Regions from separate parts of the Bradyrhizobium sp. HKCCYLRH3099 genome, predicted to be linked through region 1. Evidence: predicted binding sites of a transcription regulator. Region 1 holds the regulator's gene; the other holds the start of a gene.
What was found. Region 1 encodes LexA, which represses DNA repair genes until DNA is damaged. Its sites were predicted from a motif close to TGTTCNNNNTGTGTTCNG; they were not measured.
Positions count from the first base shown of each region.

Region 1 (15,579 bases):
GTCTACCCACCGGCCATCACGGCGCTGCTGCGCGATGTCGCCGCAGCAGAGGCGGCACGCGATTGGGACCGCGTCAGCATGCTCAAGGCGCATCTCTGGCTCGACGGTCCGCTCGCACCTGATGGGCGCGTATCGGGCGAGTTGCGCGACATGTTTCTGCAGAAGAACGCCGCCGCGCTGCGCGCAGCGCCGGTGGGCGCAAGTCTCGACGTGACACCTGCCTTCCCGCGCCTCGGCGAGATCACCGCGCCGGCGCTCGTGATCTGGGGCGACCTCGACTTTCCTCATATCAAGGAGCGAAGCCGATTGCTTGCTGCGACGATGCCGAACGCGGCCGGTCACGGGATCACCGGTGTTGCGCATCTGCCGAGCCTCGAACAGCCCGCGGAGGTCACCGGACTGATCACGAGGTTTCTCGCCACATTGTGAGAGCGCCCCGCGCGAGGCTGCTCCCCAAGGCACCGGTCGGATTGGCCCCTTGGCCCCGCCCTGCGCGTTCGGTTAGAACGCGACTCCCTCGACTCGTCCGCCTTCCAAAGGAACTCTGATGGCCTTGATGCCGGTGTCCGATGCGTTGTCCGCGGTGCTTGCCGGCGCCGAGCCGCTGACTGAGGAGATGGTCGGGCTGGACGAGGCATTCCACCGCATCCTGGCGCGCGACCTGGCGGCACTGCGGACGCAGCCGCCGGAGGCGATGTCGGCGATGGACGGCTACGCGCTGCGGGCGGCCGATGCCGACAGGCCGGGCGCCAAGCTCAAGGTGATCGGCGAGGTCGCGGCCGGGCGGCCGTTCGATCGCGTGGTCGGCCCTGGCGAGGCGGCGCGCATCTTCACCGGCGGCGTCGTGCCGGAGGGCGCCGATGCGGTCGTCATCCAGGAGGATACGACCGCGGAGGGCGGCCATGTCGTCCTCAACGAGGCGGCCATCAAGGGCCGGCACATCCGCCCCGCGGGCGTCGACTTCCACCAGGGCATGGTGCTGCTGAAGGCCGGACGCCGGCTCAGCGACCGCGACCTGTCGCTGGCGGCCAGCATGAATCATCCGGCGCTGCCGGTGCGGCGGCGGCCCAAGGTGGCGCTGCTCGCGACCGGCGACGAACTGGTGATGCCGGGCTCCGAGCCCGGTCCCGGCCAGATCGTCTACTCCAACGGCTATGCGCTGCGGGCGCTGGTGCGTAGCGAGGGTGCCGAGCCGATTGATCTCGGCATCGCCGTCGACACGATGGAGGCCACCGTGGCCGGCATCCGCCGGGCACGCGAGTCCGGCGCAAATATCTTGATCACCACCGGCGGCGCCTCGGTCGGCGACCATGATCTGGTCAAGCAGGCCCTGGAGGCCGAGGGCGTCGAGATGGCGTTCTGGAAGATCGCGATGCGGCCGGGCAAGCCGATGATGCACGGCCGGCTCGGCGGCATGAGGGTGATCGGCCTGCCGGGCAACCCGGTGTCGTCCTATGTCTGCGCCATCCTGTTCCTGGTGCCGCTGATTCGTGCCCTGCTCGGGCGCGAGGAGGTCGCGCCGCCGCGCGAGACCGCCCTGCTCGGCCGCGAACTCGGGCCGAACGACTCACGCGAGGACTATCTGCGCGCGCAGTTGGAAGAGCGCCCCGACGGCACGCTGATCGCCACGCCGGTGAACCAGCAGGATTCGTCTCTGCTCGGGAATCTCGCGCTTTCGCAGGCGCTGGTGATCCGTCCGGCCTTCGCGCCGAAGGCTCCCGCAGGCAGCCCTTGCGAGATCCTGCGCCTGCCCAGGTGAGGCGTCGGTGGGTGGGCTTCCTCCGGTAAAGCTCGGTCCATTCATCATATTTTTAGGATTGCAGAACACACATCGAACAGATAGTGTCCGTTCATGATTTGTTTTTAGTATGTTGCGGGTGACGTGAATGACAGTCGTCCAGTTGGGCTCTGGGACGCAAGAGCTCTTGAGAACTTCGGACGACAACCAACCGGGGACCAGGTCGAGATGCTGACGCGCAAACAGTACGAACTTCTGCGGTTCATCAACGAACGGCTCAAGGAAGCCGGCGTGCCGCCGTCCTTCGACGAGATGAAGGATGCGCTCGACCTGCGCTCCAAGTCCGGCATCCATCGGCTGATTACAGCTCTCGAAGAGCGCGGCTTCATCCGCCGGCTGCCCAATCGCGCCCGCGCGATCGAGGTGATCAAGCTGCCCGAGCTCTCGCAGGCCGCCAACAACCGGCGCGGCGGATTCACGCCGTCGGTGATCGAGGGCAATCTCGGCAAGGTGCGCACCTCGACGCCGGCGCTCGACGATGGCGAGCGTCCCGTCGCGGTGCCGGTGATGGGCCGGATTGCCGCGGGTACGCCGATCGAGGCGCTGCAGACGCGCAGCCACACCATCAGCGTGCCGGCCGACATGCTCGGCAATGGCGAGCACTACGCGCTCGAAGTCCGCGGCGATTCGATGGTCGACGCCGGCATCCTCGACGGCGACATGGCGCTGATCCAGCGCAACGAGTCCGCTGACACCGGCGACATCGTCGTGGCGCTGATCGACGACGAGGAAGCGACGTTGAAGCGCTTCCGCCGCCGCGGCGCGTCGATCGCCCTGGAGCCGGCCAACACGGCGTATGAGGTGCGCATCCTGCCGCCCAACCGGGTGAAGATCCAGGGCAAGCTGGTCGGGCTGTACCGGAAGTACTGAGTCCCGGCTTCTGCGAGGCCGCCGGATCTGCCCAGCAGATCGGCGGTGTGAGCCGCCCGGACTCGCGGTCGCCTATTTATGAGTCAGTTGAGAATGCACATCATGATGTGCAGCGCGGCACACTCAAACGCTTGTGATCGGCAGCGCCCGCGCGCACTGCAGATCAGCGCAGAATTGCCGCGAAGCGCGCGCTAACATTGCTCCCGATGTCCACTCTGATAGAGGCCTGCGCCTGTCCGGGGGGAGCGTGGGTCAGCTATCTCTGAACGAGGAGCGATCCGATGTGTGACTACAGCCTCCATGCCGTTGCCTCCCGTCCCGCCAAAGTCGGCGAGACGCTGATCTCGACGACGTTCCGCGGCACCGCGACCCGCGGCTTCGCCTTGGAAAGCGAGCCGACCGTCGCGGTCTGCATGCTGCCCGGCACCGAGCTCGCCTTTGCCGAGGACGTCCGCTACGACAGCCGCTGGCTGTGGACCCGCACGATCCGCGAGCGGGTCGCCAAGTTCAACACCATCGAGAAGCACATTCCCGACCGCCATCACGACGCGATCGAGTTCGCGGATGGACGCCACGTGCTGGTGACTCAGCTCTGCGAAGGCCAGCGCGTCACCGTGCTGCAATTGCCGGTCAGCAAGCAGCCCGGCGAGCGTCGTGACATCGCGGAAGACGCGCCGGCACAGCAGCCGACGCCCATCCGCCGCATCAGCATCACCTGACCGGCCGGCATCAGCTAGGTCACGCGACGAGCGGATCGCATCCGCATTCGTCGTTCCGGATCGCACGCGACACTGCAACCGTCGGACGGCTCTCAGCCAGCTCTGACGATTGCGGTGGCGTTGGCGTCTGTGAATCGTGGAATGGCCTATCCTAAAGACCGCACTGGCCATGATGTGCTTCTACAGAATCGCATCTGGCGGCCCTGCGCTCGTTCACCCTCCCCTGGAGGGGGAGGGTCGGCTCATAGGCGCATAGCGCGTATGAGCCGGGGTGGGGTGATCTCTCCACTTGCACCAGCGCCCGCGGCTTCACCCCACCCCGCTCGCCCGCTTCGCGCGCGATCGACCCTCCCCCTGCAGGGGAGGTTGAGACCGATGTCGCGGTGCCTTGCCAGCGTCATCATAGGCAGTCGACGACTGTCGCGCAGAGCAGCCGGCGAAACTTTGTCCCAATCGTCAATGAGAGCATGATGGGCTCGATCGACTTCATGCTCTGGCTGTCCTGGTGCTCGCCTCCAGGACAGGGATTGGGCCGCTGCAGCGGTGGCGTGGGCGCCAGCCTAATCCTCACCACCCTGCTCCATCTCCGGCGGCGTCGCGTCCTGCGCGCGCGACGGTGACGCGCGCGGCGTCAGTCTAGCCTCGAACTCGCTGGCCTCGGCCGGCGCCGGCCACCACGGCCGGCCGGTGCCGTCGGCACGCGCCGGCGTAACGGCGAACCCCTTGCCGCTCTGCACGAGCATCAAGGCGCCCTGCTGCTGCAGGCGCGGACGGTCGATCACAGCGGCCTGGCAGGATTTTGGGGCGGAGCGCGCCGTCACCACCAGCGCAGCGCGGGCGCAATCGTCGGCGAGGGCGTCCGCGCGCAAGGTCAGCGCGACGATGCGGCCGTCGGCCATGGCGACCACGCAGCCTTGTTCGTCACAGGACACGCCGTCACTGAGTGACGACTCGGCAGGCAGCCGCGCGTCGGCGTCGGCCGCGAGCCATTCCTTGGTGACGAACACGTCCTTGCCGCTGCGCATCACATGCAGGCGTCCATCGCGGCCGCGGACGGCCACGGCACGCCCATCGCCGGAGACGAGAATGTCCGGCTGCGGCGTCACGACGGCCCAGGCCGCGGCCGCCGCCAGCAGCACCGCGCCCGACCAGCGCAGCGGCGTGCGCAAGAGGCCGATCAGCACGAGTCCCAGGCTGGCTGCGATCAGCGGCCCGATGCCGAACGCCTGGATGCGCCCGACGGCGCCGGGTAATGCGGCGACCCATCGGGTCACCGCGATCATCCAGTCGATGCCCCAGCCCATCACCGTCCAGCAGACGCCGTCGAGGCCGAACGGCGCCGCCAGCAGGCCTAGCAGGCCGGCCGGCATCACCAGTACCGACACCACCGGCATCGCCGCGAGATTGGCGAGCACGCCGTAGGGCGTGATGCGATGGAAGTGAAAGGCGGCATAGGGCGTCGTCGCAAGCCCCGCGAGCAGCGAGGCCAGCAGCAGCATCGACAACTCGCGGCCGCCCCACAGCGCGATGCGCTGCGTCGTCGAACTGTCCGGCGTGGCAAACAGTTTCGGCAGCCCGAACTGCACCAGCGCGACGAGGCCGAGCGTCGCCGCGAACGACATTTGGAAGCTCGGATGCACCAGCGCTTCGGGAGCCGCGATCAGCACGACCATCGCGGCCACCGCGAGCGTGCGGAAGGTGACGGCTCGGCGGTCGACCATCACGGCGATCAGCACCACCGCCGTCATGAAAAATGATCTTTGCGTCGCGACCTCGGCGCCGGACAGCAGCAGATAGAACGCGGCCGCAAGCAGCGCCGCGGCGGCGGCCCATTTCTTGATCGGATGGCTGATGGTCAGGCCGGGGATCAACGCGAGCAGCGCGCGCATAGCGAAGAACACGACGCCGGCAACGACCGCCATGTGATAGCCCGAGATCGACAAGACATGGCCGAGGCCGGAGATGAACATCGCGTCGTTGACGTCGGGCGTGATGGCGTCGCGGCGCCCGGTCAGCAGCGCGGTGGCGATGGCACGCTCGTCGCCGCTGAGACGGGCGCGGATGCGCGCATCGATCGCATCGCGCAGGCCCTGCATGGTCGCGGCATAGCGCAACGCCAATCCGCGCTCCTGCGCCGGGGGCTGCACGGTGATCGCACCCATCACGAAGCCGGAGGCGCCGATGCCCTGGAAGAACATGTCGCGCGCAAAATCGTAGCTGCCGGGACGCACCGGCGCGAGCGGCGGCAGCAGCCGTGCCTTGAGCTGCACGAAGCTGCCGACCTCCGGCGCCGTGCCCTTGCGCACCGCGAGCCGCACGCGCGCCAGCGTGACGCTGCTGCGCGGGCTCTCCATCGACGTCACCCGCAGCACGATGCGATCGCTGCGGTCGCGGATGTCGCGCGCTTCGACGAAGCCCGTGAGCGCGACCGAGTACAGCGGCCGGGCCAGCACGGGATGGGCGACGCGGGCGGTCTTGGCGGTCGCGACGGCAAAGCCGGCCGCCGCCGCTGCGATCATCACGGCCGCCGGAAACAGCCGATGCCGGCGCATCAGCCCGGCCGCGACGCAGAGCAGAGTGGCGGTTAAAGCCGTGATCCACAGCACGGGCTCGTGGTCGGCGGAAAAATACAGCGCGATGCCGGCGCCGAACGCGACGGGCACCCAGGGCAACAGCCGCCCTGCGCCGGCCTCCTCCCGGGCCCAGCTCCCGAGCTTGCCGGCAAGCGACGGCCATGCACCGGCGCCGATGGCGGGCCAGCCGCCGGCGAGCGCGCCGCGCGGCGGCCAGACATCGGCCATCACGCCCGCGAACCCGCGCCGCCCTCCTGGCGGCCGCACCGGCCCCGCCATGCCCACACCACCCGATACCGGACTGGCGTCAGGCTACCGGAAGCTGTACGAGCGCGCCTAGCAGAACGGAACGGGAATATCGGTCGATGCATCCCCCGATGCACTGGAACTTTCGTCCGTCCCCGGACTTATACGGGAATGGACGACCACGCGATCGACGACCCCTTCGCCGACCTCGAACTCGACAAGGCGATCCACCTGCGCTGGACCCTGCGCGACATCAAGGCCAACCGGCTCACCCTTTCTCCCGTCAGCAACGAGGACCTGTCGCTGCTCACCGAGCGCGGTCTCGTCGAAGTCAGCGACGGCGTGCCGACGCTGACCGATGCCGGCCAGGATGCGATCGGCTGAGCCGCGCGCGCCTCAGCCCTTCGCGACCTCCTTCGCGAAGGTGTCGCGCAGGCCGATGGTGCGGTTGAACACCAGCCTGTCGGGCGTCGAGTCGGGGTCGCGCACGAAGTAGCCCTGGCGCTCGAACTGCATCGGCTCGGCCGAATTGCTTTCGGCGATCGCCGGCTCGATGCGCGCGTCGGTCAAGACCTCCAGCGAGTTCGGATTGAGGTCAGCGGTGAAGTCCGCCGCGTTCGGGCTCGGATTGGCGAACAGCTGGTTGTAGATGCGAATCTCCGCGACACGCGACTGCGCGGCCGGCAGCCAGTGCATCGTCGCCTTGACCTTGCGTCCGTCGGGCGCGTTGCCGCCCTTGGTCGCCGGATCATAGGTGCAGCGCAGCTCGACGATCTCGCCGGCGTCGTTCTTGATGACCTCGCGGCACTTGATGAAATAGGCGTAGCGCAGCCGCACCTCGTTGCCTGGCGACAGGCGGAAGAACTTCTTCGGCGGGTTCTCCATGAAGTCGTCCTGCTCGATATAGAGCTCGCGGCCGAACGCGATTCTGCGCGTGCCGGCCGAGGGATCGTCGGGATGATTGATCGCCTCGAGCTCCTCGACCTGGCCTTCCGGATAGTTCTCGATCACCACCTTCAAGGGACGCAGCACCGCCATGCGGCGCTGCGCCGTGCGGTTGAGCTCCTCGCGGATGCAGAATTCGAGCATGCCGACATCGACGATGCTGTTGGCTTTGGCGATGCCGATGCGCTTGATGAACTCGCGCACCGCCGCCGGCGGCACGCCGCGCCGCTTCAACCCCGCGATGGTCGGCATGCGCGGATCGTTCCAGCCGGAGACATGGCCGTCCTGCACCAGCCGCGTCAGCACGCGCTTGGACAGCAGCGTGTAGGTGAGGTTGAGGCGCGCGAACTCGTACTGCCGCGGATGCGACGGCACCGGCAGCTTGTCGAGCAGCCATTCGTAGAGCGGCCGGTGATCCTCGAATTCGAGCGTGCAGATCGAATGCGTCACGCCTTCGATCGCGTCCGACTGGCCGTGGGCGTAGTCGTAGCTCGGATAGATCTTCCAGGTATCGCCGGTGCGCGGGTGGTGGGCGTGCAGGATCCGGTACAGCACGGGGTCGCGCAGATTGATGTTGCCGGCGGCCATGTCGATCTTGGCGCGCAGCACGCGCGCGCCGTTGGGGAATTCACCCGCTTTCATGCGCCGGAACAGGTCGAGATTCTCCTCGACGGTGCGGTCGCGGAACGGGCTGTTCTTGCCGGGCTCGGTCAGTGTCCCGCGCGCCAGCCGGATCTCCTCCTGGGTCTGGTCGTCGACATAGGCGAGGCCGGCCTTGATCAGGCCTTCGGCCCACTCGTAAAGCCGCTCGAAATAATCCGAGGCATAGAACAGGTTGTCGTCCCAGTCGTAGCCGAGCCAGCGCACGTCGGCCTGGATGGAATCGATGTATTCCTGCTCTTCCTTGGTCGGATTGGTGTCGTCGAAGCGCAGATTGCAGCGGCCGCCGAATTCCTTGGCGATGCCGAAATTGAGACCGATCGACTTGGCATGGCCGATATGCAGGTAGCCGTTCGGCTCCGGTGGGAACCGGGTGACGACCGTCTTGTGCTTGCCGCTGTCGAGATCGGCCTGGACGATGTCGCGGATGAAGTCGCGCCCTGCCTCTGCCGTCGCTGCCGTGTCGTTCGTGGTCATCAAGAAATATCCTGCTCCGGAATTTGGCAGTCTATGTGCCAAATCCGCCTCCCCCAAGGAAGGCTTTAGTTATGCGATAGGCCTGCTATACACCCCCCGCCCGCTTGAGCCCCTGCCTGGATTTCGTGCTGCCGCCCATGACCACCCCGATCGTCACGCGCTTTGCCCCCTCCCCGACCGGCTTTCTCCATATCGGAGGCGCCCGGACGGCCCTGTTCAACTGGCTTTATGCGCGCGGCCGCGGCGGCAAGATGCTGCTCAGAATCGAGGACACCGACCGCGAGCGCTCGACCGACGCGGCCATCACGGCCATCCTCGACGGGCTGAAATGGCTCGAGCTCGATTGGGACGGCGAGGTCATCTACCAATATAGCCGCGCCGCCCGGCATCGCGAGGTCGCCGAGCAGTTGCTCGCCAGCGGCATGGCGTATCGCTGCTATGCCACCGCCGACGAGCTGGCAGCCATGCGCGAGAAGGCGCGCGCGGAAGGCCGCACTCGGCTCTACGACGGCATGTGGCGCGACCGCGATCCGAAGGAGGCGCCCGAGGGCGTCAAGCCGACCATCCGGCTGCGCGCGCCGCTGACCGGCGAGACCGTGATCGAGGACCAGGTGCAGGGCCGCGTGGTCTGGCAGAACGAGAACCTCGACGACCTCGTGCTGCTGCGAGGCGATGGCAATCCGACCTACATGCTGGCCGTGGTGGTCGACGATCACGACATGGGCGTCACCCACGTCATCCGCGGTGACGATCATTTGATCAATGCCGCGCGCCAGAAGCAGATCTACGATGCGCTGGGCTGGACGGTGCCGTCGATGTCCCACATCCCGTTGATTCACGGGCCCGACGGCTCGAAGCTGTCGAAGCGCCATGGCGCGCTCGGCGTCGATGCCTACCGCGCGATGGGATATCTGCCGTCCGCGCTGCGCAATTACCTGGTGCGGCTCGGCTGGAGCCATGGCGACCAGGAGATCTTCTCGACCGACGAGATGATCAAGGCGTTCGATTTGCCGGCGATCGGCCGCTCGGCCGCGCGGTTCGATTTCGCCAAGCTCGAAAACCTCAACGGCCACTATATCCGCCACAGCGACGACGCCGCCCTGGTGCGGCAGTTCGAGGACGTCCTCAACTACGTGCCGAACGGCGCGGCGCTGAAAGCCAAGCTCAACGATACGACGCGCGCACAGCTCACCCAGGCGATGCCGAGCCTCAAGGAGCGCGCCAAGACGCTGCTGGAGCTGATCGACGGCGCCGCCTTCATCTTCGCCGACCGGCCGCTCGCCATCGACGCCAAGGCTGCCGCGCTGCTGACACCGGACAGCCGCGCCTTGATCGGCCGGCTGCAGGAGGCGCTGTCCGCGGTCGAGCCGTGGAGCGGACAAGCCACGGAGGCCGCGCTGCGTGCGTTTGCGGAAGCCAACAATCTCAAGCTGGGCGCGGTGGCCCAGCCGCTGCGGGCCGCGCTGACGGGGCGGACCACGTCGCCCGGCATCTTCGACGTCCTGGCGATCCTGGGACGTGATGAATCCTTGGGCCGTCTGCAGGACCAGGCCACCTCATAAGGTCTGAGGGACCCCATCTTGCAGCGCACAGGGCAATACGGTACGCATTTGCGCGGCACCATCTGGTGTCCCCGACTTTGACATTCACGACACGTTGCGGCGGGCTCGTTGACGGATGTGAAGGCCGAAGGACACTAGTAAGTATAAGATTCCAGTGTGGTTTCGGATTTGACCTTCGCTTAAGCACTTCGCGCAAGACTCGCCGCGACCTGAAGCGAATGCCAGAACCACCGCACTGGATAAAGTCCACCCGCCCTGCCATCTCTCACAAAGAACAAGGGCCAAGACTAACGATCAGCCTAACGATCTCATCGGGGACAAACGATGGACGCAAAATCCGCTAGCAAGACCGCGACCCTCACCGTCGGCAACAAGAATTTCGATCTTCCGATCCTGAGCGGCACGGTGGGCCCCGACGTCATCGACATCGGCAAGCTCTACGCCCAGACCGGGATGTTCACCTATGACCCCGGCTTCACCTCCACCGGCAGCTGCCAGTCGAAGATCACCTATATCGACGGCGACGCCGGCGTGCTGGAATACCGCGGCTACCCGATCGAGCAGCTCGCCGAGAAGGGCGACTTCCTGGAGACCTGCTATCTCCTGCTCTACGGGGAGCTCCCGACCGCCGCGCAGAAGAAGGACTTCGACTATCGCGTGACCCATCACACGATGGTGCACGAGCAGATGTCGCGCTTCTTCCACGGCTTCCGCCGCGACGCGCATCCGATGGCCGTCATGGTCGCCTCGGTGGGCGCGCTCGCCGCGTTCTACCACGACTCGACCGACATCAACGATCCGAAGCAGCGCATGATCGCGTCGATGCGGATGATCGCGAAGATCCCGACGCTGGCGGCGATGGCCTACAAATACACGATCGGCCAGCCTTTCGTGTATCCGAAGAACTCGCTGTCCTTCGCCGAGAACTTCCTGCACATGTGCTTCGCGGTGCCCTGCGAGGAGTACAAGCCGAACCCGGTCCTCGCCGACGCGCTCGACAAGATCTTCATCCTGCACGCCGACCACGAGCAGAACGCCTCGACATCGACGGTGCGCATCGCCGGCTCCTCGGGCGCCAACCCGTTCGCCTGCATCGCCGCCGGCATCGCCTGCCTGTGGGGTCCGGCGCATGGCGGCGCCAACGAGGCGGCGCTGAACATGCTGGCCGAGATCGGCACCGTCGACAAGATTCCGGACTTCATCGCCAAGGTGAAGGACAAGAACAGCGACGTGCGCCTGATGGGCTTCGGCCATCGCGTCTACAAGAACTACGACCCGCGCGCCAAGATCATGCAGAAGATGTGTCACGCGGTGCTCAAGGAGACGGGCCACGCCGACGACCAGATGCTGAAGGTCGCGATGGAGCTCGAGAAGATCGCGCTCAGCGATCAGTACTTCATCGACCGCAAGCTCTACCCGAACGTCGACTTCTATTCGGGCATCACGCTGAAGGCGATGGGCTTCCCGGTGTCGATGTTCACCGTGCTGTTCGCCGTCGCCCGCACCGTCGGCTGGATCAGCCAGTGGAGCGAGATGATCGAGGACCCGCAGCAGAAGATCGGCCGTCCGCGCCAGCTCTACACCGGCGTCGCGACGCGCAACTACGTCGACCTCGACAAGCGCGGCTGATCGCAGTCAGCAACAGATGAACGATGAAAAGGCCCGTCCGGCACGCTGGACGGGCCTTTTTCTTTGCGCTGAAATCCGCGCGCCGCTAACGCCGTTCGAGTAGCCCGGATGACGCGGCGGCATCCGGGTTCATCACTGCCGTCGCGGGAGACACCGGAGATGCTGCGCTCATCCGGGAGACGAATTCTACGACTTGTGAGAACGGTAAGCACGATGGCGAAGCGGTTTCCATTGTCGCTATGGGCTTGCATCGCGGCACTCGCCCTCGTCTTCACCCACACGACGCCGGCCCGCGCGATCGAAACAGCGCCGCAAGAGCTGACCGTCTCGGTCGCCGACGCGTCACTCGCGATCAAGCTGTTTGCCGGTCAGCGCGCAGGCAAGCGGCCGGCAGTGATCATTCTTCATGGTAGACAGGGGCTCGACAAGTTTCTCCCGACCTATACTCGTTACGCCGAGGCATTGGCTGCGCAGGGCATCGACGCTGCGCTTCTGTCCTATTACGACGAAGCCGACTTGCGGATGATGGCGTCGTCCGATCGGAGCATTCGGCAAAACTACTTTTCAGAGCACCTCTCTGTTTGGTCAGAACGGGTGCATGAGGTTACAAGATATTTGTCCAGACGACAGGACTGCACGGGAAAGGTCGGCCTGTTAGGTTTTTCCAATGGTGGCTTCCTGGCGGTCGCATCCGCGGCTCAGGATCCGACAATCAGCGCGCTCGTCGTTTTCTACGCTGGCATCGCTGGCACGCAAGAATCCGTCAAGTTGCCGCCGCTCCTCGCGATCCATGGCGACGCAGATCGCGTCATCCCCCTTGCATCCGGACGGGCGTTGGTCGACCGCGCCAAGGCGCTCGGTGGAGAGGCCGAACTCGTCGTTTATCCGAGCCTTGGTCACAGCTTCGATTTCGACGCAACCCGCCCCGAGGCAGCGGATGCCCTCGCGCGAGCGACCAGCTTTTTACTGGAGCGATTGAAGTGAACGATCCTGGTGTCCTGCCGTAGCGGTGGACAAAGCGGCCGCCGCAAGGCGGCAGCGTGCCCACCGTCGTGCAGCGGATTCTGCCGCAAGACGGTGGGCACGGCGCCACTAAGATCTCACATGTCGAGAGAGCACGGCGGCGCCTTTGCCCACCCTACGCTTTCATTACTAATTAGGACGTCACCTGCCGTCCCCCGCGCATCGTCGCCAGCACGATGTCCGCCGCGCGTTCGCTCGGCGAGGCCGCGCCTGTCGCCATGATGCCGTCGAGGCGATTGAAGGCCTCGACCTGGCGCGTGCGGATCGGCCCGCCGTTCAAAAGATCCACCAGCACCGGCGCGAGGTTGTCGGCCGTGCAGGCCTCCTGCAGATATTCCGGGATCACATTCTCGCCGATCACCAGGTTGGCAAGGATCACGGACTGCACGTTGACGACTCGTCTGAGAATGAAGGCTTCGACCTCGCCCACGCGATAGGCCGTGACCATCGGAACACCTGACAGCGCGAGCTCCAGCGTCACCGTTCCCGACTTCGCGAGCGCCGCATGGGCGCTTCTGAAGGCGGCGCGTTTCTCGGCTTCGCCAGTCACGATGGTCGGCGTCACCGGCCAGCTTGCAACCCCTGCCCTGACGGCGGCCTCCAGATGCTGCGTCGTCGGCAGCACTGCTTCGAACGCAATGCCTTGCGCCTGCAGGCGCGACAGCGTCTCGCCGAACACCGCCATGTGGCGCGCGACCTCGCTGCGACGGCTGCCGGGCAGCACCAGCAGCAGCGGCGGCTTGCCATCGCGCCGCGCCTGCTCCTCGGCGTTCGGACGCAAGCTCGACAATTGCTCGATCAAGGGATGGCCGACATAGCTGCAGGGCGGACCGCCCAACCTCTGAAACGCCTCGGGCTCGAACGGCAGCAGGCCGAGCACGTGGTCGATATAGCCGTGCATGGCGCGCGCACGGCCGGGACGCCAGGCCCACACGGTCGGCGCCACGTAGTTCACGATCGGAATGGCGGGATCGCGGGCGTGGACGCGCTTCGCCACGCGTTGGGTGAAATCCGGGCTGTCGATGATGACAAGGACATCGGGCTGGCTCGCCACGACGGCGTCCACCGTCTGCCGGAGCAGGCGCAGGATCTTCGGCAGCTGCTTGATGACGGCCGTGAAGCCGACGATCGAGAGCTCCTCGATCGGAAACAGCGAGGACAGCCCCTCGCCGATCATGCCGCGGCCGCCGACGCCGGAGAATTCGACGCTGTCGCCGAGCCGCTGGCGCAGCACCTTCATCAGGCTGGTGCCGAGCCGGTCACCGGACTCTTCGGTCGCGACCAGGCAGATCCTGCGGACGGCCCGGCCTGCCGACGGCGGCGTCACGCGGTGACGCCCGTGATGAACACACCGGCGCGGTCGGCGGCTTCCACGGTCTCCTGCGGATCGGCCAATAGCGTGTAGGCCGCTGCGACGGCGACACCGGCAAGGCCGGCGGCGGACAGTCCTTCCACCGTGCGCGGACCAATGGTCGGCAGATCGTAACGCAGGTCCTGGCCGGCTTTGGGCGCCTTCACCAGCACGCCGCGCCCGGCGGCGGCGCGGATGCGCCTGTTGGCACGCAGCCGGGCCACGCGGGCCAGCAGCCCGTCGGTGCCCTCGATGTCCTCGAGCGCCACGACGTGGCCGTCGATCACCACCACCGCCTGCCCGACATCGAACGGCGCCATCGCCTTGAGCACGGCAAGCCCCTTGGCGATATCGTCGCGGACCAGATCGTTCGGCGCGTTGCGCGTCAGCCGGCCCTCGGGGACCAGGAGATTCGGCGCGATATCCTTGACGCCGACCATGTGGAAGCCGTGGCGCTCGAAGATGCGCCCCACCCCCGACAGCAGATGATCATCGCCGCCGCGGAAGGCCGACCAGATGTAGGGCAGCTCGCGCAAGGTGCCCCAGTCGAAGCGGATCTCCGACACCGCCGGGCGTACCAAGTTGCCGATGAACATCAGGTCGCGGACGCCTTCGGTCTTCAGGAGCTTCAGCGCGTTGCCGAGCTGGCCGAGGCCGATCCAGTGATGGCGGAAGCGCGCCAGCGGCTTGGGATCGCAGATGCCCTTCAGCGCGAACAGCACCGGCGTCTGACCGCGCGCGACGACCGCGTCGGCCACGGCGAACGGCAGCACGCCGCCCGCAGCGATCAGGCCGATCGGAGGGGCGGTGTCTGCGGCCGGCGCGCCCATGGCTCAGTGCTCGGCGGCAGGCCTGCCGCTCTCGGGCAGGCACAGCGCGCGGTGACGGCTGCCATCGATGAAGGCCAGGATCTCGGCGATCGCAGGGTCCTCTCCGGCGAGCGGACGCACGCCCGCCAGGCGATCGGCGAACACGCCGGGGCCGTGGAACAGCTTCTGATAGAAGGCGCGGACGGCGGCCAGGCGCTCGCGGGTGAACTTGCGGCGCTTCATGCCGATGACGTTGAGGCCTTCGAGCGCGGCATACTGGCCGTTGACGAGGCCATAAGGAATGATGTCGCCGCGCACGCCGCAGACGCCGCCGACCATCACGCCATGGCCGATGCGGGTGAACTGATGCACCGCGGAGAGACCGCCGATGTAGACGGCATCGCCGACCTCGACATGGCCGCCGAGCGTCGCCGACGTCGCGAAGATCACGTTGTTGCCGACCACGCAGTCATGGGCGACATGCGCGTTGTTCATGAAGAAGCCGCCATTGCCGACCTTGGTCAGGCCGCCGCCCTTGGTGGTGCCGATGTTCATCGTCACGCCCTCGCGGAAGGTGCAGCCGGAGCCGATCTCGAGCCGGTGCGGCTCGCCGCGATAGCTCAGATCCTGCGGCGCGCCGCCGAGCACGACGAACGGCGAAATGACGTTGTCGTCGCCGAGCGTGGTGTGGCCCATGATCTGGACGTGGCTGATCAGCTTGCAGTTCGCTCCGATCACGACGTTTGGACCGACGATGCAGTATGGGCCGATGACCGTGCCTTCGCCGATGACGGCGCCGTCCTCGACGCGCGCGGTGGGATCAATCTTGCTCATCTCGACGCAATCAACTCTCTACCTGCAACCCGCAACGTCAGTCGGTCAGCATCGCGCCGACGTCGGCTTCCGCGACGACCACG
Region 1 is NZ_JBNPTW010000030.1:2,450-18,028, forward strand. Features, by position in the region: gene ACQR1Y_RS34000 (alpha/beta fold hydrolase) at 1-429, shown strand, start outside; gene ACQR1Y_RS34005 (molybdopterin molybdotransferase MoeA) at 548-1,759, shown strand; gene lexA (transcriptional repressor LexA) at 1,967-2,668, shown strand; gene ACQR1Y_RS34015 (hypothetical protein) at 2,950-3,387, shown strand; gene ACQR1Y_RS34020 (ComEC/Rec2 family competence protein) at 3,948-6,239, opposite strand; gene ACQR1Y_RS34025 (hypothetical protein) at 6,378-6,590, shown strand; gene ACQR1Y_RS34030 (glutamine--tRNA ligase/YqeY domain fusion protein) at 6,603-8,288, opposite strand; gene gltX (glutamate--tRNA ligase) at 8,426-9,850, shown strand; gene gltA (citrate synthase) at 10,175-11,479, shown strand; gene ACQR1Y_RS34045 (dienelactone hydrolase family protein) at 11,693-12,463, shown strand; gene lpxB (lipid-A-disaccharide synthase) at 12,636-13,829, opposite strand; gene ACQR1Y_RS34055 (LpxI family protein) at 13,826-14,683, opposite strand; gene lpxA (acyl-ACP--UDP-N-acetylglucosamine O-acyltransferase) at 14,687-15,496, opposite strand; gene fabZ (3-hydroxyacyl-ACP dehydratase FabZ) at 15,534-15,579, opposite strand, start outside.

Region 2 (15,579 bases), on a different contig from region 1:
AACCTGACCGGCGCCAACGACACCTTCGCGCCGTGGAAGTTCTCCAACCCGTGGTTCGGCACCCTGCGGGGCCGCGCCGGCTACGCCTTCAACAACATCCTGTTCTACGGCACCGGCGGTCTCGCCTTCGGCTCGTTGCGCGCGGAGACCTTCGGCCTGTCGGAATCGCACACCACGGTCGGCTGGACGCTCGGCGTCGGCACCGAGGTCGGCCTCGCGCAGAACTGGAGCGCCAAGATCGAGTATCTCTATGTCGATCTCGACAGCAGCAATTTCGTGATCACGGGGGCGAAGAACGACTATCGGACGGGACTGGTGCGCTTGGGCATCAACTTCCGGTTCTGATGGCAAGACGGGATAGGAAGAAGAAACGTCGAACGACAACCTCCCGGCCGCTCGCGCGGCCGGGATTTTTTTGTTGTCGCCGTCGCTGACGCACGCGCGTGATCGCGCAGCCTGTCCGCATGGATCGCGCGGGCAAGCGTCGGCTGCACGGCCGTCAGCTTTCGAGAGTCGGATCGATTGACGTCGGAGCGCGCCCGCTACGACCGGCTGCGCCGAAGCGCCGCGACGATCGCGCGGGCCTCCGTCAAGACGACAGCACCAGGTTCACCGCTTTCGGTCCCTTGCCCTTCTTGTCGGGCTCGACCTCGAAACTGATACGCTGTCCCTCGGTCAGGTCCTTCAGGCCCGCGCGCTCCACCGCCGTGATGTGCACGAACACGTCGCGTCCACCGTCGTCCGGCTTGATGAAGCCGTAGCCGCGCTCACCATTGAAGAACTTGACCGTCCCAGTCATGGCCATCGGGAAACTCCTCCCCCGCAATGCTTCCTCCACTGCGCGCCCTGCGCAGCGTCCGACCGGACATCACTTTGATCGGAAAGCGTTGGCCACCTTAACGACCGGCGCTCGTCGCGCCGGATCGTCGGTACTTATTAGGCCTTGATCACCCCGCCGCAACCATTCGCGGAAGCGGAACGTAAAGCCAGTCTTACAATCAGACACAATAATACGGTTCCGCGTCCGTTGACCATGGCTTTTCGAGGTATACAGGCTTCAACCTTTGGGGATTTCCAGCCGGAAGCGTGCGGCGCCGCCCTGGCCGAGCGGCCGCTGCAACTCCTGCATGATGAGCTTCAACTCATCATGCAATGTCCAGGGAGGGGTGACGATCAGCAGTCCCGTCGAGGTCAGCGCCTCCCCCTCGATTTGCGGTGCAACGCTGAACTCGAGTCGCAACAGCTTGCCCGCCGGCTTGGAGCTACCTACCAGCTCTGCGACACGATCGGTCAGTTCCTCGGTCGCGCGGCGGGTCTTGGCGGGATACCACAGCACATAGATACCGGTCGGCCACTTCACATAGGCTGCGGCGAAGCGCTCGGCGAGCCGCGCGAACTCATCCTTGGCCTCGAAGGCCGGATCGATCAGCACCACGCCGCGGCGCTCGTTCGGCGGCACGAAGGCGGGCAGGGCGACCCAGCCGTCGAGATCGACGACGCGGGCCTGCGTGTCGCGCCGCAGTGCGTCGATCAGCTGCTTGCGCGGCACGGGCGCCAGCTCGCACAGGGTCATGCGGTCCTGCGGCCGTAGCAGAGCGCGTGCGATCAGCGGCGAGCCGGGATAGGCGACGAGTTCGGCTTTCGGATTGAACGATCTGACGATGTCGAGATATGGCGACAACAGTGCATAGGCCTGCTCGGACAGCCGCGCCTGCAACAGCCGTGCGATGCCGGTGAGATATTCGCCGCTGCGCGTGGCCTCGTCGCCGGTGAGGTCGTAGAGGCCGGCGCCGGCATGGGTGTCGATCACCCGGAATGCCGCCGGCTTCTCCTGGAGGTAGACCAGGATGCGCGTCAGCACGATGTGCTTGATGACGTCGGCAAAGCCGCCGGCGTGAAAGGCGTGTCGGTAGTTCATGCCGCACGGGTTACGCCGTTCCGCGCCAAAAGGGTACCCCGTCGATGCGTCGGCGGTTCATGACGCTGCATCTGCCGGCCGCGCCGACATCGCCGCATGGCGAGAGCAGGGGCGCTGCCACCGCTCTCTCGGCGAGATTCTAGCCGCCGCGCACCGGTGGCATGTTGACCTCGTCGCGGCGGCAGGCCTGGCGGTCGACCTCGTCGCAGCTGCGGAATTCCAGATCCTTCGACAGGCAGATGCGAACCTCGCTGAGCCGGGTGCGGTTGCAGGTCACGGCTATGCCCGACGTCGTGAGCTTGGGATTGGCCTTGATGAAGGCGTCCTCGACGGCGGCCGGCGAGACCGTCTTGGCCTGCGCCAGATCGAGAAACTCCGGCGGGATCTTGATCGCGGCGCGCGCTTTGCGGATCGCCTCGAAATAGGCCTTCGCCGACAGGCCGGCGCAGGTGCCGTGCTTGTCCCATTCGTTGTAGATCAGCCCCGGCGCCGGCATCAGGTCCAGCATCGAGGTCATGATGTTGCGCGGCAGGCGCGGCGCCGGCTGCTCGCAATATTCGGGATAGCCGGTCTCATATTGCGGCCACAGCCCATGCACGACGAAGGAGTAGGGCCGGCCGCTGCATTGCTGCGACTTGCTGCCGCGTCCGCCGCGCTCCTCGGCCTCGGCGCAGAACGACGGCGACCAGGACAGCGACAGCACGTAGAAGTCGAATGCGCCGGGCGCATTCTGACGGCGGTCCTGGGCCCGCACGGGCAGGGCCGCCAGCAGGCAGAGCAGGAGCGTGAGGCAGGCAACCAGTTGGGATACACGGACGGCAGGTCGGCGCAGGCAATCGGACATGGCGGGCTCCCCGGACAATGCCGGGAGGGTAGCAGTCCGCCGGAACATTTCAAGAACAAAAAGGCCGCCCTGGCGGGCGGCCGACTGATTCGGCTGGTGTCAGCGACTCAGGGCTTGGCGGCGCGGCAGGCCGGATTGTAGGCCCAGTTGCGGTCGAGGCCGACGACGCAGAACTCGACGCCCTGGTCATAGCCGGCAAAGCCGCCGTCCTCGATGATCGAGAAATTCACGGTGCGCGCCTTGCCGTCGCTGATCATCACGCTGCCGGTGCAGAAGCGGCGCGGAATGTTGTCGGACTGCCAGGGGCGGAAGGCGATCTCATGCACGTTCGCAACGCCGGTAATGGTCAACGACGAATTCCAGAAGGTGCTTTCCTTCTCCTGGAAGCGCGACACCACGGTCGGAATGGCCGCTTCGCAAGGGGCGACCCGGCCTTCATATTTCGGACCGGACAGCCAGAAATTCATCTCCAGCGGATTGGCGGCCTGGGCCGGAGCGCTCGCGACGAGGCCGGCGAGCAGCGCGCCGCAGGCGGCGCCGAACGTCTTGATGCCGAGCGTCTTAAAGGAGGTGCTGAAGTCGCGCATGGGGCGTCCGCAAGTCTGATCCGGGAGCATGGACCGTGCCGTGGCGGCCACAGGAGGTCAAGTGCAACGCGGCAACACTCCACGATTAGTCCTGTTAACCCGGGCGCGGTGTTCTTTTCTTGGCCGGACAGGACCTTTAGAATGGCAGCCAGCTCAAGGAGATTGCAATGCGGACGCTGAAGGCCGGACTCGTGAAGACTGCAGGCCTCGCGGCCGTCGGGACGCTGTTGGCGGTCGCATCCGCCCAGGCTGACTATGTGCCGGCCTTCAAGGGCAACGACACCGGCGGCATCATCGCCTATCAGCTGGCCCAGACCACGGATGCGCGCCAGCTCGCAGTGGATCATTGCGCCTCCTACGGCAAGGTCGCGAAGTTCAAGGCTGTCGATGCCCGCTATGGCGGCTATGTGTCGTTCGCCTGCCGCTGGGTACCTTACGGCTCGGCGCAACGGCCGCTGCGGACGCTGTACTGATCTTCGATCCACTGCCGTTCGCTCGATCGACGTTCTCCTAATTGCCATCTTTTGGCGGCATTCGCTCCGGCATCGCGCAACGATCTGGAACGAAGCTGATGACCCGCACCCGCACCGCCCTCGGCCTGTTGGCCTGCTGCCTTCTCAGTGTGGCCGCCAGCCATGAGGCTCGCGCCGTGGACCTGCCGGTCCGCAAGGCGGGGCTATGGGAGCTGAAGATGATGCGGTCCGGCAGCCAGCAGCCGGACGCGACGATGCAGCATTGCACCGACGAGTCGACCGACAAGGAGATGAACAACTTCGCTTCGCCGATGGCGCAGCAGGTCTGCTCCAAGCAGGAGATCCAGAAGACGGCGACCGGCTATGTCAGCGATTCCGTCTGCAATTTCGGTGGCATCAATACGACGTCGCATGCCGACATCACCGGCGACTTCAACTCGGCCTATACGGTGAAGACGATGTCGAAGGTCCAGGGCGGCGCCGCAGGCACGACGGGCGTGAAGGACACCGCCATGACGATCGAGGCCAAATGGCTCGGCGCCTGCAAGCCGGACCAGAAGCCCGGCGACATCGTCATGCCCGGCGGCATGAAGATGAACATCAAGGACATGAACAAGCTGAAGAACCTGATTCCGGGCGTGAAGCAGTAGCTCTCGCCGCGGGCTCGGTCCGCTCCCCTCCCCCTTGCGGGGAGGGGTCGGGGGTGGGGGTCCCCCGGGCGCGGAGCGCGGTTGGGAGTCTGTTCTCTCTTCGTTGCGTTTGGCGGGCTTTAGACCGACAACACACATGCATTCTGTCGGAGGAGCCGGGTCGTCGTCTCACTGACAGCGGAATTTGTGGACCCCCACCCCCGACCCCTCCCCGCAAGGGGGAGGGGAGAGGACTGCTCGTGTTGTGATATATCGACTCCGACTGCCGCGCAGCGCTGCGCCTACACCGGAATCCGCACGCTCGCCCGCAAGCCGCCCATCGGGCTGTCGCTCAGGGTAATGTCGCCGCCATGCGACCGCGCGATGTCGCGGGCGATGGCGAGGCCGAGGCCGGTGCCGCCTTCGTCCTGGTTGCGGGCGTCGTCGAGGCGCAGGAACGGCTTGAACACCTCCTCGCGCATGGCCGCGGGAATGCCGGGGCCGTCATCGTCGACGGTGATGGTGAGGTAGCGGTGGTCGCGATGGCCAGTGATGGCGATGGCGTCCGCGTGGCGCGCGGCGTTGGAGACGAGATTGCCGAGGCAGCGCTTCAGCGCCTGCGGCTTCACCGTCACCACCGGCAGGCCGTGGAACGACACCGTGGCGGAATGGCCGTTGCGCTCGGCATCGCCGCGCAATTCCTCCAGCGCGTTGGAGATGTCGGTCGGCTGCGCGATCTCGCCATTGTCGCCGCGCGCGAACGCCAGATAGTCCTCCAGCATATGCGACATCTCGTCGACGTCCTTGCGCATGGCGTCGATCTCGGGACTGTCGCCGAGCAGCGCCAGTTCGAGCTTGAAGCGCGTCAGGATGGTGCGGAGGTCGTGGCTGACACCGGCCAGCATCGCCGTGCGCTGCTCCATCGCGCGCTCGATGCGGGCCTTCATCTCCAGAAACGCATGCGCCGCGCGCCGCACCTCGCGCGCGCCGCGCGGCCGGAAGTTCGGCACCTCGCGGCCCTTGCCGAAGCTCTCGGCGGCGTCGGCGAGCCGCAGGATCGGCTTGATCTGGTTGCGCAGGAACAGCACCGAGACGATCAAGAGGATCGAGGACGTGCCGACCATCCAGAACAGGAAGATGTCGGTGTTCGACGCATAGGCCGCGCCGCGCTGCGCGAACACCCGCATCACGGCATCATCGAGCGCGATGCGGATCTCGACCAAATTGGAGCGGCCGACGGTGTCGATCCAATAGGGGCGGCTGATCTGGCGGCCGATCTGGCTCGACAGCGACTGGTCGAGCAGATTGAAGAACGGCTTCGGTCCGGGCGGCGGCATATCGCCGGCGGGCAGGAAGTCGACCACGAGATTCAGCCGCTGCTGCGCGATCCGGCGCAGCATGGTGCGGTCCTTGTCCTGCGGATAGCCCTTGTAGATGTCGATCAGCGCGGCGACGTCCTGCACCACCGCGGCCGACAGGCGCCGCGTCACCGTGTTCCAGTGCCGCTCCATGAACACGCCGGCGACCACCGTCTGCAGGATCACCATCGGCACGATCATGATCAGCAGCGCGCGGGCATAGAGTCCGGTCGGCATCCAGCCCTTGAAGGCATTGCCGACAATGCTGTTGGCGCGCGACACGCGGCGGGAGGCGGTGCGGATCAGGGTGAGGCCGGTGTCGAGCGTGGTCATGATGTGCGCAATCGCTGCATGCGTCCGTCATCGCGAGCGAAGCGACGCAATCCAGAGTCATTGCGGGACCCTGGATTGCTTCGCTTCGCTCGCAATGACGAGGAGAGATCGGGGCGCTTCACGTCCTGCAGCGGCGAGGCGACAGCCTTCGCCCAGGCGCCGGTCTGCTCCCTCTCCCTGTCGTTACGGGGAGAGGGCTGGGGAGAGGGGCAGCCGCACGGGGAGTGTTCGTGGTGAGACCTGTACCCCCTCACCCCAACCCTCTCAGCGCGAGCGAAGCTCGTCGCGTCCCCGCATCCGCCTTCGCTCTTCGAGCTACGGCGGACAAGAGCGGGGAGAGGGAGCGCACCGAGCGCGGTGCTCCATCTCGGCTCCAACTTGCTCCCCGACGCCAACATGGAGGAGGCCCTATATGCCCTCGTACCAAGGACGAGCGGGTCAGTGCGCTGCTTCAAAAGCCCGCTCATCCTCACCCCGACGTCATCAGCCGATAGCCGATGCCGCGCACGGCTTGCAGGAACAGCGGGTTGGCGGGGTCGATCTCGAGCTTGCGGCGCAGGCGGTTGATCTGGACGTCGACGGCGCGCTCGTTGACGGTGCCGTTGCCGGTCAGCGCGCCGCGCGGCACGGTCTCGCCGCGGGCATTGGCGAGGATGCGCAGCATCTCGCGCTCGCGGTCGGTGAGGTGGACGATCTCCTCGCCCTGTTTCAACTCGCCGCGCGCCAGATGATACACGAACGGGCCGAAGCTGATCTGCTCGATGACCTCCTCGGCCGGCGGCGGCGCGGCGCGCTTGAGGATATTGCCGATGCGCAGCGCGAGCTCGCGCGGCTCGAACGGTTTGGCCACGTAGTCGTCGGCCCCGAGCTGCAGGCCCTCAATCCGGCTCTCGGGCTCCGCGCGCGCCGTCAGCATCACGATCGGCACCGATGACTGCGTACGGATGAAGCGGGCGAGATCGAAGCCGCTTTCGCCGGGCATCATCACGTCGAGGATCAGGAGATCGAAATGCAGCCCCGTCAGCTTGGCGCGGGCATCGCTCGCGCTCGCCGCCGTGGTGACGCGATAGCCCTCGCCGCGCAGGAAGCGTGACAAGAGATCACGGATGCGGCGGTCGTCGTCGACGAGCAGGAGATGCGGCGCGTCGTCGGCCGGCGTCTGCTGCTGATGCGGGGCGATGGCGGTGATCGTCACGGTCACTCCTTGGCAGCGGCGACGGGCGTCCTGAAGATCGCTTCCAGCACCTTGTCCGGATCGTCGCGATCGATCATCGCGCGCAGGAATTGCCGGACCTTCTCGGCACCGGCCGGTCCGATCTGCTCCAGCGCGCGATCGATGCGCTTGGTCTGCAGGCCGGCCAGTTTGGCCACCAGCGCCTCGCCCTTGGGGGTGGCGAAAAGAAGGCGCTGCCGGCGATCATTGTTGCCGGTCTTCTGCACGATGTAGCCTTCGTCGAGCAGCTGCTTCAGCACGCGCCCGAGCGACTGCTTGGTGATGCGCAGGACGTCGAGCAGATCGGCGACCTTCAGGCCGGGATAGCGTGTGACGAAATGCATCACGCGATGGTGCGCGCGGCCGAAGCCGAACGCCTCCAGCTCGTGGTCGGCATCGCCAACGAAGTCGCGATAGGCGAAGAACAGAAGCTCGATGATGTCCCAGCGCAGCGGCTCGCCGCCGGCGGCCGCAGCGGGCTCGGCCGGGCGCACATCGGGGCTCAACGTCGGAGACGAGAAATTTATGTCAGCCATATTGACGTTTCTGCGGTTCAATGTTACAAAACAATCGCCCGCCACGAAATTTTAGATCGTTTCATCGGCGGGTGATCGTCTCAAGACGTGTCCGAACGGGCCGAAAGCAACCCCGACGGGCAACCCTTGGCGGTGTATTCAACAACCGTGTGATGTCGAGCGGCATTTCGGCAAACCATACTGGACTTCCGCGAGGCGCAAAAGCATGTCCTGTCGTGGCATGCTTGCTTGGCAACCCGGCGCGACGCCGGTCACGGCAGGTCTGAAAATTCAAAGGACGACGGCCCGGATCGACGGGGCGGCGCCAGAACTCGCGAACGGCGACCAGAGCGGGGGAAGCAAGGACATGACTTTGACATTCGACATCAAGCCGACTGCGAACCCGACCTCCGACCAGGAGCGGGCGGCCAAGCTCGCCAACCCCGGCTTCGGCCGCGTGTTCACCGATCACATGGCCGTGGTCCAGTACAGCCAGGACAAGGGCTGGCACAGCGCCCGCGTCGAGTCGCGCGCCAACTTCCCGCTCGATCCGGCCGCCGCCGTCCTGCACTACGCGCAGGAGATCTTCGAGGGCCTGAAGGCCTACAAGCGCGACGATGGCGGCGTGAATCTGTTCCGGCCCGACGCCAACGCCAAGCGGTTCTGGAATTCGGCCGAGCGCATGGCGATGGCGCAGCTGCCCGAGAGCGTCTTCATCGAGGCGGTCGAGCAGCTCGTCCGCATCGACCGCGCCTGGATCCCCGGCGGCGAGGGCAGCCTCTATCTGCGCCCGTTCATGATCGCCAACGAGGTGTTCCTCGGCGTGAAGCCGTCGGCGGAATACATCTTCGCCGTCATTGCGTCTCCGGTCGGCTCCTATTTCAAGGGCGGCCCGGCCCCGGTCTCGATCTGGGTGTCGGAGAACTACACCCGCGCCGCGGTCGGCGGCACCGGCGGCGTCAAATGCGGCGGCAATTACGCCGCGAGCCTGAAGGCGCAGGCCGAGGCGATGGCGCAGGGCTGCGACCAGGTCGTGTTCCTGGACGCGATCGAGCGCCGCTATGTCGAGGAGCTCGGCGGCATGAACGTGTTCTTCGTGTTCGCCGACGGCTCGCTGTCGACGCCGCCGCTCGGCACCATCCTTCCCGGCATCACCCGCGACTCCATCATCAAGCTGGCGCGGGACGCCGGCCGCGAGGTGCGCGAGGAGGCGTATGCGATCGACCAGTGGCGTGCCGATGCCGCGAGCGGCAAGCTCAAGGAAGCGTTCGCCTGCGGCACCGCCGCGGTGATCTCGCCGATCGGCAAGGTCCGCTCGGTGAGCGGCGACGTCCTGATCAACGGCGGCGACGCCGGCCCGGTCGCCATGGGCCTGCGCAAGCAGCTGGTGGATATCCAATACGGCCGAACCCCGGATCCGCACCAGTGGATCAGGGATGTGAAGTAGGGGTGTGAAGCAGGGGCAGCCCCCTTCGGCTGGCAATTTCTGGGCACAGTCGAGTTCTGGCACAGTCGAGCCGCGATGACGGTCTTCTCCCCTCCCCCTTGCGGGGAGGGGTCGGGGGTGGGGGTCCCCAGCAAAGACTCCCCGTGTGGACCCCCACCCCCAACCCCTCCCCGCAAGGGGGAGGGGGGGCGCACCGCATGCGGAGCGAAATGCTCGGCCCACATTGCAGGCTGAAGCCCAGCCATCGCGTTCAACGTCATACCCGCCCTTCCGGTTGCCGCACCCTTCCTCGGCTGCTACCACCCTCTCAACGCATTCCATCCTGTAGGGTGGGCAAAGGACCGCGATAGCGGGCCGTGCCCACCGCTGCGATGTCATCTAGCCCATGGTGGGCACGCTGCGCTTTGCCCACCCTACGGTCGAGTCCCCATGTCCGACAAACCCAAGAAACCCCAGAAGCTGAAGGCGCGGCTGCCGCGCGGGCTCGAGGATCGCGGCCCCGCGGCGATCGCGGCGACGCGCGAGATGGTCGAGAAGATCCGCGTGGTCTACGAGCGCTACGGCTTCGAGCCGGTGGAGACGCCGGCGTTCGAATACACCGATGCGCTCGGCAAGTTCCTGCCCGACCAGGATCGCCCGAACGAGGGCGTGTTCTCGTTCCAGGACGATGACGAGCAGTGGATCTCGCTGCGCTACGACCTCACCGCGCCGCTGGCGCGCTATGTCGGCGAGCGCTACGGCACCGATGGCCTGGTGCTGCCGTATCGCAGCTACCGCTCGGGCTACGTGTTCCGCAACGAGAAGCCCGGCCCCGGCCGCTTCCGCCAGTTCATGCAGTTCGATGCCGACACCGTCGGCTCCGCATCGCCGGCGGCCGATGCCGAGATGTGCATGATGGCGGCGGACACGCTGGAGGCGCTCGGCATTGCCCGCGGCGACTACGCGATCAAGGTCAACAATCGCAAGGTGCTCGATGGCGTCATGGAGGCGATCGGCCTCGGCGGCGACGAGAACATCGGCCGCCGGCTGACCGTGTTGCGCGCGATCGACAAGCTTGATCGGCTCGGCGAACGCGGCGTGCGCGAACTGCTCGGCGCCGGCCGCAAGGACGAGAGCGGCGACTTCACCAAGGGCGCGGGGCTCGACGAGACGCAGATCAGGAAGATCGAGACCTTCGTCAATGCGCGCGCGCTGGTGGCGCCGCCGACGCTCGCTTACGCCGGCGACAAGGATGTCGCGCAGCGGCTCGCGGGCGATGCCGATCGCAAGGAGAGCGAGTACGAGGTGGCGCGCCGCATCGTCGACATGCTGCGCGAGACCTTTGCCGACTCGAAGCTCGCGGTCGACGGCCTGAACGAGCTCATCGAGATCGCGCGCCTGGTCGATGCCGCCGGCTATCACAGCCAGATCATGGTCGATCCCTCGGTCGTGCGCGGCCTCGAATACTACACGGGCCCGGTGTTCGAGGCGCAGCTGCTGGCCGCGATCCCGAACGAGAAGGGCCAGCCGGTGGTGTTCGGCTCGGTTGGCGGCGGCGGCCGTTACGATGGTCTCGTCTCGCGCTTCCGCGGCGAGCCGGTGCCGGCGACCGGATTCTCCATCGGTGTCTCCCGTCTGCAGGCCGCGCTGACCTTGCTCGGCAAGCTCGACACGCGGCCGGCCTTCGGCCCCGTCGTGGTGACCGTGTTCGATCGCGACCGCGTCGCCGACTATCAGAAGATGGTCTCGACCCTGCGCGGCCACGGCATCCGCGCCGAGCTCTATCTCGGCAATCCGAAGAACATGGGCAACCAGCTCAAATATGCCGACCGCCGCAACGCGCCCTGCGTCATCATCCAGGGCTCGGACGAGAAGGCGCGCGGCGAGGTGCAGATCAAGGATTTGATCGAGGGCGCCAAGGCCGCGGCCGCGATCGCCTCCAACCAGGAATGGCGCGAGAGCCGCCCGGCGCAGGTTTCGGCCAAGGAAGACGAACTCGTCGCCGCCGTCCGCGAGGTGCTCGCGCGGCATGACGTGAGCTGGGGGTAGGGGAAGGCCGTCATGTGCGGGCCTGACCCGCGCATCCATCACTTCAAACAATTCCGACGATTTCAGAAGATGGATTGCCGGGTCAAGCCCGGCAATGACGAGCTTCAGACAAGGCTGACTAACAGGGAGCAACCAATGCCCGAGATCACCATCAACATGGCCGCCGGCCGGACCGACGAGCAGAAGACCAACATGATGCGCGACATCAGCAAGGCGCTGGTGACGCATCTCGGCGTCGATCCCGAGGCCGTCGTCATCCAGATCAACGAGGCGCCGCTGACCCACAAGATGAAGGGCGGCAAGACCTTCGTCGAGCGCCTGGCCGAGCAGAAGAAGTAGTGCGCGGTCGTTCCGGCGAAGCGGGGCCAGCCCAGCCGGCATCGACAAACACCGCCGTCGTCCCGGCGAAAGCCGGGACCCATACCCCCAGGGAGCGGTTTGAGGCACGCCGGTCGTTGGCCTTTTGCCCAACACGACCGGCACGGCGTATGGATCCCGGATCGGCGCCTCGCCGCGCTGTCGCGCGTCGTGGCTTGTCCGGGATGACCGCGGAATTTGGAGCCACCCATGGACGCACGTGACATCATCAAGCCGGGCATGCGCGCCGAGCGCCTGCTGGTCGTGCCGCCGGAGCGCACCGTCGGGCACTTCGCGCCGCATATGCCGATGGTCTATGCGACGCCAATGATGATCCTGGAAATGGAGATGACGTCGGGCGACGCCATCAATCCGGTGCTGCCGCAGGGCTGGGTCACGGTCGGCACCGAGGTCAATATCCGCCATCTCGCGGCCTCGCCGGTCGGAGCCACCATCCGCACCGTGGCCGAGGTGATCGAGGTCGAGCGCCGCGTCATCCGCTTCAACGTTGAAGCCTATCATGGCGAGACCAAGATCGGCGACGGCCGCCACGGCCGCGGCCTGATCAATGTCGAGCAGTTCAAGAAGCGCTTCGGCGTGCCGTAGGGCAGTTAGACCGACTGGCCCGTTTTCAACAGCGAGCAGCCGGTGATCTTGAGGCTGCCATCGGGCTGGACCTGCAGCGTGTACAGCGCCTCCCAGGCCTGGCCGTCGGGATCGACGATGTGGACGCGCTGCGCGACGCTGTCGCCTTCGACCTGCGCCGCGCCGAACTCGAAGCTACGGTGGCGATAGACCGGCGGGTAGCCGCTCTTCACCATGCTCATGAAGATCTCGATACTCGGAAACAGCGCCTGGATTTCGGGCGCTGCCTGCGCATAGGCGGTCGCGCCGTCATCCCGAGCTAAGGCCTGCTCCTGGGCGCGAATGACGCTTTGCGCGGCGCCGGCGTCGGCTGCGCTTGCGGATTGCGCCCATAACGACAGCAGCAGGACGAGCGGCATCAGAATGCGCATGTCGTGTCCTCCATCGGCAGTTCGGATCATAGATATCATGCGCCACGCGCCGCCCGTGACAAGCCTGCCGTGGCGCGTCAATGTCGCGGGCCGGTGTCGATCCACCGGCCGGACTGTGTCGACGCCGTCACGTCTTCGCGAGCCAATATCCGCGAGCCATGCGACCGGCGCGATGCCCGCCGCGCCGCGTCCGGCTTGATCTGGTCGGATGCGGCGCGAATCATGCATGCAGGGCCGCGAACGAAACAGGGGCAGCATGACCGATTTTTCCAGGACCCGGGGGCTCTTCACGATCCCTGAGGGCGTCATCTATCTCGACGGCAATTCGCTCGGCGCGCTGCCCTCCGCGGTGCCTGCGCGCGTCGCGCATATGCTCCAGGCGGAGTGGGGGCAGGAGCTGATCCGCGGCTGGAACAGCGCCGGCTGGATGGTGCAGCCGCGCCGCGTCGGCGATCGCATCGCTCGGCTGATCGGTGCGGCGCCCGGCACGGTCGTGATGGGCGATACGCTGTCGATCAAGGTGTATCAGGCGCTCGCCGCGGCGCTGTCGCTCAATCCCGGTCGCCGCGTGATCCTGTCCGACAGCGGCAATTTCCCATCCGATCTCTACATGGCGCAGGGCCTGATCCGCATGCTCGGCGATCGCGCGTCGCTGAAAGTGGTCGAGCCCGAACAGGTCGAGGCCGCAATCGACAACAGCGTCGCCGTGCTGATGCTGACCGAAGTGGACTACCGCACCGGCCGCATGCACGACATGGCCGCGCTGACGAAGAAGGCGCATGCCGCCGGCGCGCTCACCGTGTGGGACCTCGCGCATTCCGCCGGCGCCGTGCCGGTCGATCTCGCCGGGGCCGATGCCGATTTCGCCGTCGGCTGCACCTACAAATATCTCAATGGCGGGCCCGGCGCGCCGGCCTTCATCTATGTCGCGCCGCGCCATGCCGAGATCGCGCCCCCGGCGCTGTCGGGCTGGATGGGCCACGAGGCGCCGTTCGCCTTCGATCTCGATTATCGCCCCGGCGGCGGCATCGAGCGCATGCGCATCGGCACGCCGCCGATCATCGCGCTCGCGGCGCTCGATGCAGCGCTCGATGCGTGGGAGGGCGTATCGATGCACGACGTGCGCAAGGCCTCGATCGCGCTCTCCGAGCTGTTCATCGCAGAGGTCGAGACGCGTTGTCCGTCGCTCACCTTGGCGTCGCCGCGCGATGCGACGCGGCGCGGCAGCCAGGTGTCGTTCCGCCATCCCGACGGCTATGCGATCATGCGCGCGCTGATCGCGCGCGGCGTGATCGGTGACTTCCGCGCGCCGGACGCGCTGCGCTTCGGCTTCACGCCGCTCTACATCGGCGAGGCCGAGGTGCGCGGCGCCGTCGACATTCTCGCGGAGGTGCTCGACAACAAGCTCTGGGACAAGCCCGAATATCGCCAGAAGGAGCTCGTGACATGAGCAACGCCCCTTACGATCCCGCCACCGAAGGTGCGCGGATGAACTTCAAGGGACGGATGTCCTATGGCGATTATCTGATGCTGGACCGCCTGCTCGACGCGCAGGAGCCCCTATCGACGGCGCATGACGAGCTGTTGTTCATCATCCAGCACCAGACCTCCGAACTGTGGATGAAGCTCGCGATCCACGAGATCAAGGCCGCGATGGCCGCGATCGCCAAGGACGACGTGCAGCCGGCGTTCAAGATGCTGGCGCGGGTGTCGCGCATTTTCGAGCAGCTCAACGGCGCCTGGGACGTGCTGCGCACGATGACGCCCAGCGAGTACACGCTGTTCCGCGACAAGCTCGGCGAGTCCTCCGGTTTCCAGTCGTTCCAGTATCGCTCGATCGAATTCCTGCTCGGCAACCGCAATCTCGCGATGCTGCGCCCGCATGCGCATCATCCAGAGCTGACGGCGGAGCTGGAGTCGATCCTGGCGAAGCCCAGCCTCTATGACGAAGCGCTGCGGCTGCTCGCGCGGCGCGGCTTCTTCATCGGCGCCGACGGCCAGCGCACCGACTGGCGCGGCACGCGGGCTGAGAGCCCCGAGGTCGCCGCGGCCTGGACCAGCGTCTATCGCGATCCGCAGCGGCATTGGGAGCTGTATGAGCTCGCCGAGAAGCTGGTCGATTTCGAGGATTATTTCCGCCGCTGGCGCTTCAACCATGTCACGACGGTGGAGCGCATCATCGGCTTCAAGACCGGCACCGGCGGCACCTCGGGCGTGAACTACTTACGCAAGATGCTGGAGATCGTGCTGTTCCCCGAACTCTGGAAGCTACGCACCGGGCTGTGAGGCCGCGCGCACATTCGATCAGGAGATATCAATGCTGTATGCCGTCAAGGACTGGGACAACGCCTATGCCAACGGCCCGAACATTCCCGGCGGCGAGCGCTGGCCTGGGCTGTGGGTCGCGCCTGCGGAAGCGTATCGGAAAGAACTTGCGGGGCAGGGCCGCGCGAATCTCGACATCGCCTACGGCGCGCATGAGCGGCAGCGGCTCGATCTCTTCCTGCCGGAAGGAAAGCCGAAGGGTCTCGTCGTGTTCGTGCATGGCGGCTACTGGATGCGGCTCGACAAGAGCTTCTGGTCGCATCTCGCGAAGGGACCGATCGCCCACGGCTTTGCCGTCGCGATGCCGTCGTATCGGCTGTGTCCCGAGGTCGGCCTCGCCGACATCACGGTCGACGTGGCGCAGGCCATCGCGAAGGCGATGGACGAGGTTGACGGGCCTGTCGCGCTGACCGGCCATTCCGCCGGCGGCCATCTCGTCAGCCGCATGATCTGCCGCGGCGCGCCGCTCTCGGCAGAGCGGCAGAAGCGCATCACCAGCGTGGTGTCGATCTCCGGCCTGCACGACCTGCGTCCGC
Region 2 is NZ_JBNPTW010000008.1:152,376-167,954, reverse strand. Features, by position in the region: gene ACQR1Y_RS17945 (outer membrane protein) at 1-345, shown strand, start outside; gene ACQR1Y_RS17940 (cold-shock protein) at 590-805, opposite strand; gene ACQR1Y_RS17935 (23S rRNA (adenine(2030)-N(6))-methyltransferase RlmJ) at 1,058-1,918, opposite strand; gene ACQR1Y_RS17930 (ribonuclease T2 family protein) at 2,058-2,762, opposite strand; gene ACQR1Y_RS17925 (hypothetical protein) at 2,870-3,349, opposite strand; gene ACQR1Y_RS17920 (hypothetical protein) at 3,517-3,822, shown strand; gene ACQR1Y_RS17915 (DUF3617 domain-containing protein) at 3,921-4,472, shown strand; gene ACQR1Y_RS17910 (ATP-binding protein) at 4,754-6,142, opposite strand; gene ACQR1Y_RS17905 (response regulator) at 6,612-7,343, opposite strand; gene ACQR1Y_RS17900 (MarR family winged helix-turn-helix transcriptional regulator) at 7,340-7,891, opposite strand; gene ACQR1Y_RS17895 (branched-chain amino acid aminotransferase) at 8,238-9,317, shown strand; gene hisS (histidine--tRNA ligase) at 9,747-11,345, shown strand; gene ACQR1Y_RS17885 (tautomerase family protein) at 11,358-11,684, shown strand; gene ACQR1Y_RS17880 (thioesterase family protein) at 11,913-12,308, shown strand; gene ACQR1Y_RS17875 (DUF4864 domain-containing protein) at 12,314-12,718, opposite strand; gene kynU (kynureninase) at 12,975-14,168, shown strand; gene kynA (tryptophan 2,3-dioxygenase) at 14,165-15,004, shown strand; gene ACQR1Y_RS17860 (alpha/beta hydrolase) at 15,036-15,579, shown strand, end outside.
Region 2: a site for LexA is predicted at 2,803-2,820, ahead of ACQR1Y_RS17930 (ribonuclease T2 family protein). Genes of this name have one in related genera too.